Regions from separate parts of the Aquisalimonas sp. APHAB1-3 genome, predicted to be linked through region 1. Evidence: predicted binding sites of a transcription regulator. Region 1 holds the regulator's gene; each other region holds the start of a gene.
What was found. Region 1 encodes sigma-54, which starts transcription at its own class of promoters, with help from an activator protein. Its sites were predicted from a motif close to TGGCANGNTNCNTGCTT; they were not measured.
Positions count from the first base shown of each region.

Region 1 (4,729 bases):
CGCACGAGCTCCCGCAGCTGGTGCAGCGTAGTCGCCGTGGTGTCGATGACCAGATCCGCGCGCGACTGGATGGGCACCAGCAGCCGGCGCTCCCGGTCGATGGCGTCGGCCAACGGGATGTCGCCGGTACTCAGGGGATGCCGGCGGCGGGTCTCCGAGAACCGCTTGATCAGTGTGTCGTCGTCGGCGGTGAGGAACAGGATCTCCGGGCGGATCCCGGTGACGGTCTCCAGCTCGGCGAGTATGCCGGAGAACGCCTCGAGGTCCGTCATGCGGTTGCGGGCGTCGACGCCGACGGCATAGTGATTGGCCGTGCCCGGTTCCAGGCTGGTGATGTGCTCGCCGAAGGACGACAGCATGGTCACGGGCAGGTTGTCGATGCAGTAGCAGCCGCTGTCTTCCAGTGTATGGAGCGCCACAGTTTTGCCGGAACCGGACAACCCGCTGACGATAATCAGGCGGGTGTGTTCGCTCATACCGTACCTCCTGTCAGTTGATCGCCAGCGTGTAGCCGGGCGACGACTTCGACCAGCAATGCCAGTGGACGTTCCGGAGATACGGGCAGTGTGATGCGTGGTACGGTCCGGCCGAGGAGCAGGGTGTCGTCGACGGTGGGTGCCAGCCGCGGCCAGTCGGCCCACGACCGGGGCGACGTCAGCCGGATCACCCGGTCCACGGGCGCGCGCTCCGCCACGGTGTGGCTGCCGAACAGGGTGGTGACAGGCTGGGGGCCGAGGCCGCGGATTTCCAGCCAGCCCGCCAGTGCAGAGGGAGCCCGGCCATACAGCACCCCGTCTTCCACGGACAGGGTGACGGCATCGTCGGCGATCAGCCGGTGTCCGCGCTCCAGCAGTCGCAATGCCGTGTCACTCTTGCCGGTACCGCTTTCGCCTGTGATGAGGAGCCCGCAGCCATTCACGCTGACCAGCACCCCGGGAACGGTGGTGCCCGTGTCACCGGTCACGCGATCACTCATGTGCTCCCCTGGGTGGCCTCCCAGTCCCTGAGCAGCTCATAGACGGCATCGGCATCGCGGGCGTCGCGGAGCCTACGGCACAGGGGCTGGTCGCTGAACATTTCGGCGAGCCGGGCGAGAATCTGGAGGTGTTCGTCGGTGAAGTGCTCGGGTACAACCAAGGCGAACAGGAGATCGACGGGTTCGTTGTCGAAGGCGTCGAAATCGATGGCCTCGCTGGTGCGGATGAAGGCGGCGGTGGCCGAGTCATTGCCGTCCATGCGGGCGTGGGGCAAGGCGACGCCGTGACCGAGCCCGGTACTGCCGAGTTTCTCGCGGCTGATCAGCTTGTCGAAGATGGCGTTGGCCGGCAGGGCGGAGTCGGAGTCGGCCACCATATCGCTGAGGAGTTCCAGGCCCCGCTTCTTGCTGGTCACCTGGATGTCGCAGGCGATGCGCTCCGGTGTGATTAGGTCGGCAATCTTGATCATGCTTGTCCACGCAGGGTCGTGTCTGCGGATTCGGAAGTCGGCGGCGGTCCCTCGCTGGCGACCGCCGCTCCGCGCTGTTCAGTCCTCGTCACCCTCTCCCTGGGCCTTGGCCTGGGCGCCTTCGTTGCGCCGGTGGTCAGTGACCTTCTCCTTGTGCTTCTTCACCTGCCGGTCGAGCTTGTCGATCAGTCCGTCGATGGCAGCATACATGTCTTCGGCGCTGGCATCAGCGTAGAGCTTGGCGCCGCTGAGCAGCATGGTGGCCTCCGCCTTCTGACGCAGCTTCTCCACCGTCAGAATCACGTGGACGTTCACCACGTTGTCGAAGTGGCGCTCCAGCTTGTCCATCTTGGAATGCACGTAGTCGCGCAGTGCTTCAGTGAGATCCACATGGTGCCCGGTGATGTCGATCTGCATAGAGACTCCTCCCGAATGAGAGCCGGAAACGGCGAACCCCTTGTTGCCTCAGGCAATCCTTTTTCGTTCGTTCGACGAGGCAATGGACATGGATTCACGATACTTTGCCACTGTCCTTCGCGCCACATCGATTCCTTCATTTTTCAGGATTTCGGCCAGTTTGCTGTCACTGAGGGGCTTGCGGGCGTCCTCTTCGGCGATCAGCCGGCGAATCCGGGCGCGGATAGAGGTCGCCGAGCACTCCTGTCCATCCACGGTATGCACGTGGCTGGAGAAGAAGTACTTGAACTCGAACGTGCCGCGCGGCGTGTACATGTACTTCTGCGTGGTGATCCGGGAGATGGTGGACTCGTGCATCTCCACCTCTTCCGCCACCTCGCGCAGCACCAGCGGCTTCATGGCTTCCTCGCCCTGCTCCAGGAATTCCTGCTGGTGATTGACGATGCAGGTCGCGACCTTAAGGAGAGTCTCGTTGCGGCTCTTCAGGCTCTTGATGAACCAGCGCGCCTCCTGCAGATGCTGACGCATGGTGGCATTGTCGTTGCCCTGGTCGCCGCGCCGGACCAGGCCCGCGTAGTAACTGTTGACGCGGATCTTCGGTGACGCCTCGGGGTTGAGCTCCACCCGCCAGGCACCGCGCTCCTTGCGCACATAGACGTCGGGGACCACGTACTCGGCTGTGGGCGTGCCGATCTGGGAGCCGGGCCGAGGGTCCAGGGTGCGGACCAACTCCAGCACCTGGCCGAACTCTTCCTGGGTGACCTTGAGCTTGCGGGTGAGAGGCCCGAGCTGGCGGCTGCCGAGGAGGTCCAGGTGCTTGTCCACCAGCAGACGCGCTTCGGCGAGCCAGGGGGTGTCGTCCGGGAACTGTTCCAGCTGCACCAGCAGTGCTTCGCGCGGGTCCAGGGAGGCCACGCCCAGGGGGTCGAACCGCTGGATCAGGTGGCGGACGGCCTCCACCTCGTCAGGTTCGACCGGTTCGTCGCCGTCGGTCACCGATTCGCAGATCTCGTCCACGGTGACGCCGAGGTAGCCGTCGTCGCGCACGCCGTCGATGATGGCCTCGGCGATGGCCATGTCGCGCTCACTGAAATGGGAGAGTTGTGCCTGCCACAACAGGTGGTCATGCAGGCCGCCGCCATCGCCGGCGGTGCGATTCTCCCACGCCTCGCGCTGCTCATCGTCCCCGCCGGGGGCGCTGTATGCGGTGCTGCCGTCGTAGATGTCGTTCCAGTCGGAGTCCAGGGGCAGGTCGTCTGGGATGTCGCTCTGGTCGCTGGCTGACTTGTCTTCGGCGCCGTCGTGATCGTCCACCGTGTCGGCCACGTCCGGCGCGGTGTCGGTGTCCGTGGTGTCGCTGCCGGCGGACTCGCCGTCGCTGGTCGCGGCTTCCCCGTCGTGCTGCTCGGAGCCGGCGTCGTTACCGTCATCGCTGCGGTCGGTTTCGGTGACCGCCTCGTCGCCCTCGTCAAGCTCGTCGGCGGGCTCCAGCATCAGGTTGGAATCCAGCGCCTGCTGGATTTCCGTGCGCAGCTCCAGGGTCGACAGCTGCAGCAGCTTGATGGCCTGCTGGAGCTGCGGCGTCATGGTGAGCTGCTGACCGAGACGTAGCTGCAGCGACTGTTTCATTGGCGATGCCTCTCTCCTGCCGCCCCTCGGGCCGCGGGTCAGGCCAGGCCTGCATACGAGTGGGTTGATAACCCTATCGTAACTGACTCTGTCGCTGGTTAGAACATTGGCCCGATACTTGCGTGGGCTGAGCGAAAGTGCTACGGAGCGTGGTCACAGGCGGAAGTGTTCACCCAGGTACACCTCGCGGACCTGCCTGTTCGCCAGGACTTCCTCCGAACTGCCGCGAGCGATGACCTCGCCCTGGGCAAGGATGTAGGCGCGCTGGCAGATGCCGAGCGTCTCGCGCACGTTGTGGTCGGTGATCAGCACGCCGATCTCCCGGTCCGCCAGGTGGCGGATGATTTCCTGGATATCGAGCACGGAGATCGGGTCGACGCCGGCAAAGGGCTCGTCCAGCAGGATGAACTGCGGGTTGGCGGCCAGTGCCCGGGCGATCTCGACACGCCGGCGTTCGCCGCCGGAGAGACTGATGCCGTTCTGGTCGTGGAGGTGGCCGACGTTGAATTCGTCCAGCAGCTCCCGGGCGCGCTCCCGGCGCTGCTTGCGATTCAGTTCGGGGCGGGTCTCGAGGATGGCCAGCAGGTTGTCCATTACGGTGAGCTTGCGGAAGATCGATGCTTCCTGGGGCAGATACCCGACGCCGCGGCGGGCACGTATGTGCATGGGCAGGTCGGTGATGTCGTTGCCGTCCAGCTCGATGCGCCCGCCGTCGGCCTGTACCAGGCCGACCACCATGTAGAAGCATGTGGTCTTGCCTGCGCCGTTGGGGCCGAGCAGCCCGACCACCTCGCCGCTGGAGACTTCCAGTGATGCGCCGTGGACGACGGTCTTGCGGCGGTAGGTCTTCACCAGGTTCTCGGTGCGCAGCAGGCTCACTCGTCGTCTCCGTTGTCCTCGTCGTCGGGGAACAGCCGGATCTGCACGCGACGTCCGGTCTCGGGCTCACCCCGTGCATGCACCAGGTCGGCAACCACTTCATACTCGATGCGCTCGCCGGTGAACGTGTTCCGCCCCTGGGTCAGCCGCGCGCCCTCCAGCAGGATGACCCGTTCGGGCCCGGTGGCGTAGTACTCCATGCGCGGCGCTTCGGCCTCGATGGCGCGGCGGTCATCGCCACCGCGCTGGTTGTAGACGGCGGGTTCACCTTCCACCACCACATGGTCCAGGGCCTGGTTGCCACCGTCATCTTCCCGCAGGTGGACGGTCATGCGGTCCCCGGTAATGCGCCTCGGGC
Region 1 covers NZ_JBLWFT010000009.1:26,042-30,770, forward strand. The annotation lists gene rapZ (RNase adapter RapZ) at 1-476, opposite strand, end outside; gene ACNSTU_RS13025 (hypothetical protein) at 473-976, opposite strand; gene ptsN (PTS IIA-like nitrogen regulatory protein PtsN) at 973-1,446, opposite strand; gene hpf (ribosome hibernation-promoting factor, HPF/YfiA family) at 1,525-1,863, opposite strand; gene ACNSTU_RS13040 (RNA polymerase factor sigma-54) at 1,912-3,492, opposite strand; gene lptB (LPS export ABC transporter ATP-binding protein) at 3,646-4,371, opposite strand; gene lptA (lipopolysaccharide transport periplasmic protein LptA) at 4,368-4,729, opposite strand, start outside.

Region 2 (4,729 bases), on a different contig from region 1:
CGGAGCGGCAACCGCTTGCCGCTCACCGCGACGGCTGACGCACGCGGTAGATGACGCCGCCGTGACTGCGCACCATCTCCAGCTGTCCGGCGTGCCGGGCCAGCGATTCCGATGCGCCGACGATCAGGTAGCCGCCGGGGCGCATCTGCTGGATCATGCGGTTGAGGATGTTCTCCCGCGATTCCGCAGAGAAATAGATGAGGACGTTGCGGCAGAACACCACGTCGAAACGACCGAGGCTGGCGTAGCTGTCCAGCAGGTTGTGCACCATGAACTGGGTCCGCCGGCGAATCTCCGGGCGCACCACCCAGTCGGCGCCGCTGCGCTGGAAGTAACGATCACGGCGGTCGGGGCTCAGCCCGCGGTTGACCGTGGAATCCGAATACTTCGCTTCCTTGGCCTGGGCGATCATGGCCGGCGAGATATCGGTCCCAACGATCTCTGCCTCGATACGGGCGCCACGGGCCCGGAACTCCTCCAGGGCGATACTCATCGAGTAAGGCTCCTGCCCCGACGAACATGCGGCCGACCAGATGCGGAGGGTGTCGACACCACGCTTGTGGAACTCCGGCAGCAACGTTTCCTGGAGAATGGTGAAGGGGTAACTGTCACGAAACCACTGAGTTTCGTTGGTGGTCATGGCTTCAATGACGGTGCCCCGAAGGCGTTGGCCACCAGGCTGCTGGACCTTGTACACCAACTCGCCCAGATCCCTGATCCTCTCGCTCTCCATCAGATGACCGAGCCGACTGGAGACCAGATACTGCTTGTTTTCCCCGAGCACGATCCCGCAGGACTGCTCGAGGAACGCGCGAAACGCCTGGTAGTGTTCCGGGGCAATGGATCTGGACGTCACGGAGGCGGCTTCCTCATTGATCGGCAATTGGCTGTAACGGCCGCTCCAGAGCGGCCGACGCCGGGCGAATTGTAGCGTGATGAGACCTGCTAAGACTACGCTGATTCAGGCGGTCACCTGCTCCAGGCGGGCCTGAACCCGAGCCGCCAGTTCGGTTGCTCCGAACTTCGCCAGAAAATCGTCGGCACCAACCCGCTTGACCAGATCCTCGTTGAACATGCCGCTCAGCGAGGAGTGAAGCAGCAGGTGCAGCCCCTTGAGCGCATCATCCCGCCGGATTTCCGTCGCCACTGTATAGCCGTCCATGCGCGGCATCTCCACGTCGGAGATGACCATGAGAAGCTGCCGCCACGGGGACTCTTCCGGGCGAGCCGCCCAGTCCTGCAACGTCTCCATGGCCTCCTGGCCGTCCCGCGCCATGGTGACCTGAACACCCAGGCCTTCGAGGGTGTCATGAATCTGACGCCGGGCCACGGAGGAATCATCGGCAACGAGCACGTGCCAGTCTTCGGCGCCGGAGGCAGGCTTGACGCCGCCCTCCTCCACGCCGGGAAGCGGGCCGATACCGCCCGCCTGGTTGATCTCGTCCATGACCTTCTCCACGTCGACGATCTGCACGAGACGCTCATCAACGCGGGTCACGCCGGTCAGATAGGCGGTATTCGACCAGCTGCTGGGCGGCGGCATAATATCCCGCCAGTTAACGTTCACGATCCGGTCGACACCCCGCACCATGAACCCCTGCACGCTGCGATTGTATTCGGTGACGATCACCGAGCTGGTATCACGCTCTTCCAGCGCCCGCCCGGTGGTTGCCATCCGCAGATCGAGGACGGCGATCGTGCGGTCGCGGATATAGCACACACCGGCGACCGTCGGGTGGGAGTGCGGCAGCTGGATCAGACGCGGCACCGGGATCACCTCGCGCACCTTGAATACGTTGATCCCGAACAATTGGGCGCCGGACAGCTGGAACAGCAGCAGTTCCATGCGGTTGGTGCCCGCAAGGGTGGTGCGCTGGTCAACGGAATCCATGATGCTGGCCATTTGTGAACCTCTCCTGCACCCGCCTGCCGCGCGGGGCTGCTTGCTTGACGTGTCGATAACCGGATATCGGCGCCCGACCGGCAAACTTGACGGCAGATAATGGCGCGAATATTGCTTTCAAATCAGGGCAAGTGACGCCTCGATCCGCGGGGCATTAACGTAGCGCCTGAAACCAATGAACACATGGACTCGCATCACAACCTGGCTGACCGGTGACCGACCAAGCGCGCATCACCGCCGCGGCGGCATGCTGGTCGCGTTCGCCCTCCCGATCGCTCTCGGAGCCGGTACGGCGACCGCTGACGACATCCAGCCTCTTGAGGAAATCCGCGACGCTGTGGAAAGCCATGCCGAGGCCAACCTCGCTGGCGGCGGACAGAGCACGATCAACGTCGGCCGCGTCGACCAACGCCTGCGACTGCCGCGCTGCGAGGAAACACTGGAGACGTTCAGCCCGCCCGGCCGATCAAGCCAGAGCCGGGCGACCGTCGGCGTACGTTGCCACCACCCGAGTCCCTGGACACTCTATGTATCGGTCCGGGTGGAGACATTGAAAGAGGTCTACGCAGCGGCACGCTCCCTGTCCCGGGGAGCACTCCTGAGCGAGGACGACCTGGAACGGGTGGAGATCAACATCAACCGAACGAGCCGCGGCTACTACACCGACGCGGAACAGCTTACCGGCATGGAGCTCAACCGCGCCATGCGCGCCGGTGAAATCGTGACTCCGTCGCGCGTCAGCGCCCCGCAGCTCGTCGAGCGCGGGCAGACCGTGCTTCTCACGCTTGACTCGAGAGCAGCCAGTGTCAGCATGAACGGTGAGGCACTGCAGTCCGGCGCGCTCGGGGATCGCATCCGCGTCAAGAATACGTCGTCCGATCGGGTCATTGAAGGCGAGATCACTGGTGACAGTCGGGTCCGCGTCGGGTACTGACCCCCGGGCCGGGCTTCCCCGGCCCGGGGCACGACGCATCCCGGAAAAAAGTTGCACCTGACGCTAAAGTTGCGGTGAGCCCTGCCGATAGCGGTTCTGACAGGGTGAGTTGCCACTCACTGCGACGCTTATGGAAGGACAGGAGCAAGTCATGGCAAATCCAATTGAGGGCGGCAACCGGCCCGGCACCACACCGACGCAGGACGCCCGGGACAACCGCCAGGTGCAGCAGCCCGGCGAGCGCCCCCAGGTCGGCCAGGAAGCGAATGGTCAAGCCGCCTCCGCCGGCACCAGCGAATCGGAGCGCCTGCAGTCGGTGCGCGACGCCATCGACCAGACCCCCGAAGTGGATCAGGGACGTGTCGACGAAATCAGGGAGCGTATCGCCAATGGCGAGTACCCCCTGAACGCGGAGAGCATTGCCGACCGCTTCATGGAACTTGAGAACCTGCTCGAGGAGTAACGCCGTGTCCGATCATGCGCGCGCCCTGGCCGACACCATCGACGAACAACTCTCGCTGATGCAGGAGCTGAACGTTCAGCTCGAGAAGGAGCAGGACGCGCTGGTGGTACGTGACATGGAGACACTGCAATCGGCATTGAGCCGCAAGGTGGATCTTCTCGGCGCCATCGAGACCAGCGAGAACCGGCGTCTGGCACTGCTGGAGGCCATGACTGGTGCTCACGACGTGAACGCCATCACGACCGCCCTCGAAACGCTGGAGGACCCGGAACCGGTTCAGGCGCAGTGGTCGGAGTTGCTTGACGAACTGCAGCGGTGCCGCGCCATCAACGAAGCGAACGGCCGGGTCATCCAGCAGCAGCAGTACGGTGTGCAGCGGACGATCGATCTGCTCCAGGGAGACGATGCACCCGCACCCCAGACGTATGGACCCGGCGCCGCCTCCGCCCCGCCGGAGAACCGTGGCGGCCGCGAGATCAGCCGCGCCTGACCCGCTCCCGCTTCGACACCGGTCCAGCCACCACGCTGCGTTTATTCCGGGCAAAAAAAACCCGGCCGCATTGGAGGGGCCGGGGGGCGCATATGGGGACAGGGTGCGCCAACGCGAGAAGCACTTCAGCAGACAACCACAATAAAACTCAATATGACCTTAACTTGAGTACAAGGTTAGTACAGTTTTAACCTTCGTGCAAACCTTGTAAAAGGAAAATACATAGCTACGGCTGTTGCCCCTGCAAAACCCGGCAAGAATAAAAGAGTTGTACAGGATTAGCGTTGGCTATGCTGTGGCGGAGGCCTGCGGCGAAGGGCGTTGACCACCCCAACAAGCACCAGAAGAACCACGAACCAGAACGCAAGCGACAGCACGGCCGACCAGAACACGTAGGATTCCATGGTGAAGCCAAAGCCATGGCGGATCACCACATCCGGCCAGGTGCGCGCCAGCCAGTCCATGAACGTGGCGCCGGGCCAGAGCAACACGTATTGCCACCAGGTCAGCGGAAGCTTGTGGAACACGGTCTCTCCTGAAGTGCTGCGTTTCCTGTCAGTTTATCAGCCCTGGTGTCGGCCGAATCGCGAGGCGGCGATCAACGCCAGTAGAAAGACGGCGCCGAGCAACAGGAAGCTCCACTGGAAACCGGCGACGTAAGCCTGCCGATAGAGATCCGGCGGCAAAGCGGCAAGCCCGCCGGCGACAGCCTCACGCCCTGCAACGGCCTCGACCTCACGCACCGCACGCCAGTCCAGCAACACCGACAACGACGTCACACCAAGGGCGCCGCCGAGCTGTTGCGCAAAGTTCAGGGCCCCGGCTCCCTGCGCGGTGCTGGTGAGCGGCAGGCGCGACAGTGAGCCGGTGTGGATCGAGGGCATCCCCAGGCCGAGGCCAAGACGGCCCAATGCCACCCAACCCATGACCGCAAGCAGT
Region 2 covers NZ_JBLWFT010000011.1:42,252-46,980, forward strand. The annotation lists gene ACNSTU_RS14240 (CheR family methyltransferase) at 23-856, opposite strand; gene ACNSTU_RS14245 (chemotaxis protein) at 962-1,903, opposite strand; gene flgA (flagellar basal body P-ring formation chaperone FlgA) at 2,079-2,837, shown strand; gene flgM (flagellar biosynthesis anti-sigma factor FlgM) at 2,989-3,300, shown strand; gene ACNSTU_RS14260 (flagella synthesis protein FlgN) at 3,305-3,790, shown strand; gene ACNSTU_RS14265 (hypothetical protein) at 4,069-4,317, opposite strand; gene ACNSTU_RS14270 (DHA2 family efflux MFS transporter permease subunit) at 4,354-4,729, opposite strand, start outside.
Region 2: a site for sigma-54 is predicted at 2,004-2,020, ahead of flgA (flagellar basal body P-ring formation chaperone FlgA). Genes of this name have one in related genera too.

Region 3 (4,729 bases), on a different contig from region 1:
AAACCCTTCCGCCGCCTTGGTCGGGTTGCCGTCGGCGTCGAACGCGGCGGTAACGGCCGGCCCCTTGCGTTCCTCCGTCTGGTCCGGTTGCCGATCCACCAGCCCCTCGACAAGAATCGCGAGCCGCCGGGGACTGGCGAACGAACGGGCGCCATCGAAGCCGATACCGGCCTCATCCAGCCCACCGGTAACGCCCCGGGTAAAGGCATCCCGCAGGGACCGCAGCGCCGTCGGCGGCAGTTCTTCCGTACCGATTTCGATCAACAGATCGTTGAACTCAGCCATGGGCCACCTCCTGGCGGTCGGTGCACAGGGGGAAGCCCAGTGACTCCCGGCGCTCGTAGTACAGCTTTGCGACCGCCCGTGCCAGGGTCCGGACACGCAGGATGTAGCGCTGCCGCTCCGTGACCGAGATTGCGTGACGGGCATCCAGGAGGTTGAACGTGTGCGACGCCTTCAGGCACTGCTCGTAGGCCGGTAGCGGCAGGCCCAGCTCCACCAGGCGCATGCTCTCCTTCTCGCACTGCTCGAACCAGGCGAAGTGAGCCTCCACGTCCGCGTGCTCGAAGTTGTACGCCGACTGCTCCACCTCGTTCTGGTGGTAGACGTCGCCGTAGGTCACCGGGCCCTGCGGCCCGTGGGTCCACACCAGGTCGTAGACGCTCTCGCACGCCTGCAGGTACATGGCGATCCGCTCCAGGCCGTAGGTGATCTCGCCCATGATCGGGTGGCAGTCCAGGCCGCCCACCTGCTGGAAGTAGGTGAACTGGCTGATCTCCATACCGTTCAGCCAGACTTCCCAGCCCAGGCCCCAGGCACCCAGCGTCGGCGACTCCCAGTTGTCCTCGACGAAGCGCACATCGTGGACAAGGGGGTCCAGGCCCACGTGGCGGAGCGAGCCCAGATAGAGTTCCTGAAACTCGGCGGGCGAAGGCTTCATGACCACCTGGAACTGGTAGTAGTGCTGCAGGCGGTTGGGGTTTTCACCGTAGCGCCCGTCGGTCGGCCGGCGCGATGGCTGCACGTAGGCCGCATTCCACGGCTCCGGACCGATGGCGCGCAGACAGGTGGCGGGGTGGAAGGTACCGGCGCCCACCTCCATGTCGAGCGGTTGGAGGACGATGCAACCCTGCATCGCCCAGTAATCCTGCAACGCCTGGATCAGGCCCTGGAAAGTGTCCACGGCCCTCGCCGTCGTCTGCCCCTGCTGCGCCACACTGCCCCCTGCGGTCTGCCTGTGGAAAAGTCGGTGCCAGCCAGCGCCGCTGGGACGCCCGGCCGGCTGTGGAGTATACCCTCTCGGTCTTCCAAGGGAGAAGGCGCACGCCGTGTTGCCCATGTTATTCTGAGCGATTTGCAACAGCCTTCGTACGGACGCGCCATGAGCCAACGCCAGCCCCGTGCCGTCGCTCTGATCTCCGGCGGCCTCGATTCCATGCTCGCCGCACGAGCCATCCTCGACCAGGGGGTGCACGTAGAGGGCCTGAACTTCTACACCGGCTTCTGCGTGGAAGGCCACACCCATGCGGTCAGGGACAAGGACCGTGCCCGCCCCAAGCGCAACAACGCCCTCTGGGTCGCCGAACAGCTGGGGATCAAGCTCCACATCATCGACACCGTGGAAGAGTACAAGGACGTGGTCATCAATCCGCGCCACGGCTATGGCCAGTTCATGAATCCATGTCTGGACTGCAAGGGCTTCATGGTGGGGAAGGCCCGGCAGTGGATGGACGCCAACGATTTCGACTTCATCATCACCGGTGAAGTCATCGGCCAGCGCCCGAAATCCCAGCTCAAGCGCACCATGCCGGTGATTGCCCAGGAATCCGGAGCCAATGACCGGCTTCTGCGCCCGCTGTGCGCGCGCCTGCTGGAGCCGACGTTGCCGGAGCGTGAAGGCTGGGTGGATCGCGAGCGGCTGTTCGACTGGAGCGGCCGCTCCCGCAAGCCGCAGATGGAACTGGCGGAGCGGTTCGGCCTCGACGACTATGCACAGCCCGCCGGCGGCTGCTGTTTTCTCACCGATCCGAGCTACTCGCGAAAGCTGCAGGACCTGTGGAAGGCCCGCGGTGAGCGCCGTTATGAACTCGACGACATCATGCTTCTGAAAATGGGGCGGCATCTGCGTCCGCGCCCCCATTTCAAGCTGATCGTCTCGCGGGAAGACGGTGAGAACCGGTTCATGCACGGCTACCGCCGGCAGTTCACGCACCTGGTACCCACCAGTCACGGTGGCCCGCTCGCCCTGCTGGACGGAGACGCCGGCGCCGAGGATCTGGAACTTGCGGCGCGTCTGGTAGCCCGGTTCAGCCAGGGCCGCGATGCCGAGCGCGTGCGTGTCGCTGTCACAGAAAAGGGTGGCGAGCCCCGTGAACTGGATGTGGCGCCCATGGCAGCCGACGACGTGCCGCAGGAGTGGTATGTTGGCTGAGCCCGTGATCGTGGACGCCCGTGGGTTGTTGTGCCCCATGCCGGTGATCCGCGTGCAGGATGCCATCGCCGGGATGTCCCCCGGCGCCGAAGTCCATCTGCTGGCAACGGACCCCGGGGTGCAGGCGGATGTGCCTGCTTGGTGCCGTGTGCACGGTCATCGTGTGGAGGCCGTCCTCGAGGAGGGTGACACGCTCCGGGTCTGTATCCGTGTCCGGGACTGACCCCGTCAAGCAATGCACCTTTTTGGTGCTTGTCGGTTTTATTTTGCACGATCGCGGTGCATATTGGAGCGGTTTCCCGCACCACTGCACCAGAAACGCCCGTAACTTGCTGTCTTGTGGTGCTGGCACGGTCCGTGCTTCCCGAAATGGCGAGTTGAATTCTTTTGCTGAGGCTTACGTCCCATCTGGAGGTTAAGGCATGTCACGCACCGCAGCCGACGTACTCAAACTGATCAAAGACGAAGATGTGAAATTCGTGGACATGCGGTTCACGGATACCAAGGGGAAAGAGCAGCACGTCACCATCCCGGCCGCCACCGTCGAAGAGGACTTCTTCGAGGACGGCAAGATGTTCGACGGCTCCAGCATCGCCGGCTGGAAGGGCATCAACGAGTCCGACATGATTCTCATGCCGGACCCGCAGACCGCCACCATCGACCCGTTCTTCGATGAGCTGACGCTGAACATCACCTGCGACATCATCGAGCCCAACACCATGCAGGGCTACGAGCGCGACCCGCGCTCCGTCGCCAAGCGCGCCGAAGCGTACCTGCAGTCCACCGGCCTGGGCGACACCGCATTCTTCGGCCCGGAGCCGGAATTCTTCATCTTCGACGACGTCCGCTGGGGCGCCGAGATGAGCGGCAGTTTCTACCGCATCGACTCCGAGGAAGCCGGCTGGAACTCCGAGCGCGTCTACTCCGACGGCAACATGGGCCACCGCCCGAAGGTCAAGGGTGGCTACTTCCCCGTCCCGCCGGTGGACAGCCTGCATGACATCCGTACCTCCATGTGCCTGGCCATGGAAGAGCTCGGCCTGAGTGTTGAAGTGCACCACCATGAGGTGGCCACTGCCGGTCAGTGCGAAATCGGTGTCGAGTTCAACACCATGGTCAAGAAGGCCGACGAGGTGCAGAAGCTCAAGTACGCCGTGCACAACGTGGCCGCCGCCTACGGCAAGACCGCCACGTTCATGCCCAAGCCTCTGGTTGGCGACAACGGCAGCGGCATGCACGTGCACATGTCCTTCTCCAAGGACGGCAAGAACCAGTTCCAGGGCGACCAGTATGGTGGCCTGAGCGAGACCGCGCTGTACTACATCGGTGGCATCATCAAGCACGCCAAGGCCATCAACGCCTTCGCCAACGCCTCCACCAACAGCTACAAGCGGCTTGTGCCCGGTTTCGAGGCGCCGGTGCTGCTGGCGTACTCCGCCCGTAACCGCTCCGCTTCCATCCGTGTGCCGTGGATCTCGAACCCGAAGGCGCGCCGCATCGAGGTCCGGTTCCCCGACCCCACCGGCAACCCGTACCTGGCCTTCGCCGCCATGCTGATGGCCGGCCTGGACGGTGTGCAGAACAAGATCCACCCGGGCGATGCCATGGACAAGGATCTCTACGACCTGCCGCCGGAAGAAGAGAAGGAGATCCCCAAGGTCGCCTTCTCGCTGGAAGAGGCCCTGGAAGCCCTGGACAACGACCGCGAGTTCCTGAAGCAGGGTGGCGTGTTCACCGATGACACCATCGACGCCTACCTTGAGCTGAAGGAAGAGGAAGTTCAGCGTCTGCGCATGACCACCCACCCGGTGGAGTTCGACATGTACTTCAGCGTCTGATTCGGCTTCCCGAGCCGATCCGGCACTGGCCCCGGCCCTTGTGGCCGGGGCTTTTTCGTTGGGCTGTCGCCCCCTCCCGGCCCGCTGCCCCGCGTGCTACATTCCGTGGTATGAGAACACGGATCGTGATCGCCCTCATCGGCCTCTTCCTGCCCCTGGTGGCCACTGCGGACATCTACAAGTGGGTGGATGAGGATGGCAATGTCGTTTACTCCGACGAGCCACGCGAAGGCGCGGAACGCCTGGAGCGCACCGCCCCGGATTCGTCCTACCGCTTCGAGACGCCGCGGCGACCCTCCGGCGACCCCTCCGCTTCCGGCGATAACGGCGATAACGGATCCCGCTACGACCATGTGCGCATCGTCCACCCCACGGACGAGGGAACCGTGCGGGACAACCAGGGGCTCGTGGACGTGCAGCTCGAGCTCAGCCCCGCATTGCGGGCGGAGCACCGCGTGCA
Region 3 covers NZ_JBLWFT010000004.1:49,432-54,160, reverse strand. The annotation lists gene glyS (glycine--tRNA ligase subunit beta) at 1-285, opposite strand, end outside; gene glyQ (glycine--tRNA ligase subunit alpha) at 278-1,183, opposite strand; gene ACNSTU_RS08480 (tRNA (5-methylaminomethyl-2-thiouridylate)-methyltransferase) at 1,382-2,431, shown strand; gene ACNSTU_RS08475 (sulfurtransferase TusA family protein) at 2,421-2,654, shown strand; gene glnA (glutamate--ammonia ligase) at 2,854-4,269, shown strand; gene ACNSTU_RS08465 (DUF4124 domain-containing protein) at 4,395-4,729, shown strand, end outside.
Region 3: a site for sigma-54 is predicted at 2,778-2,794, ahead of glnA (glutamate--ammonia ligase). Genes of this name have one in related genera too.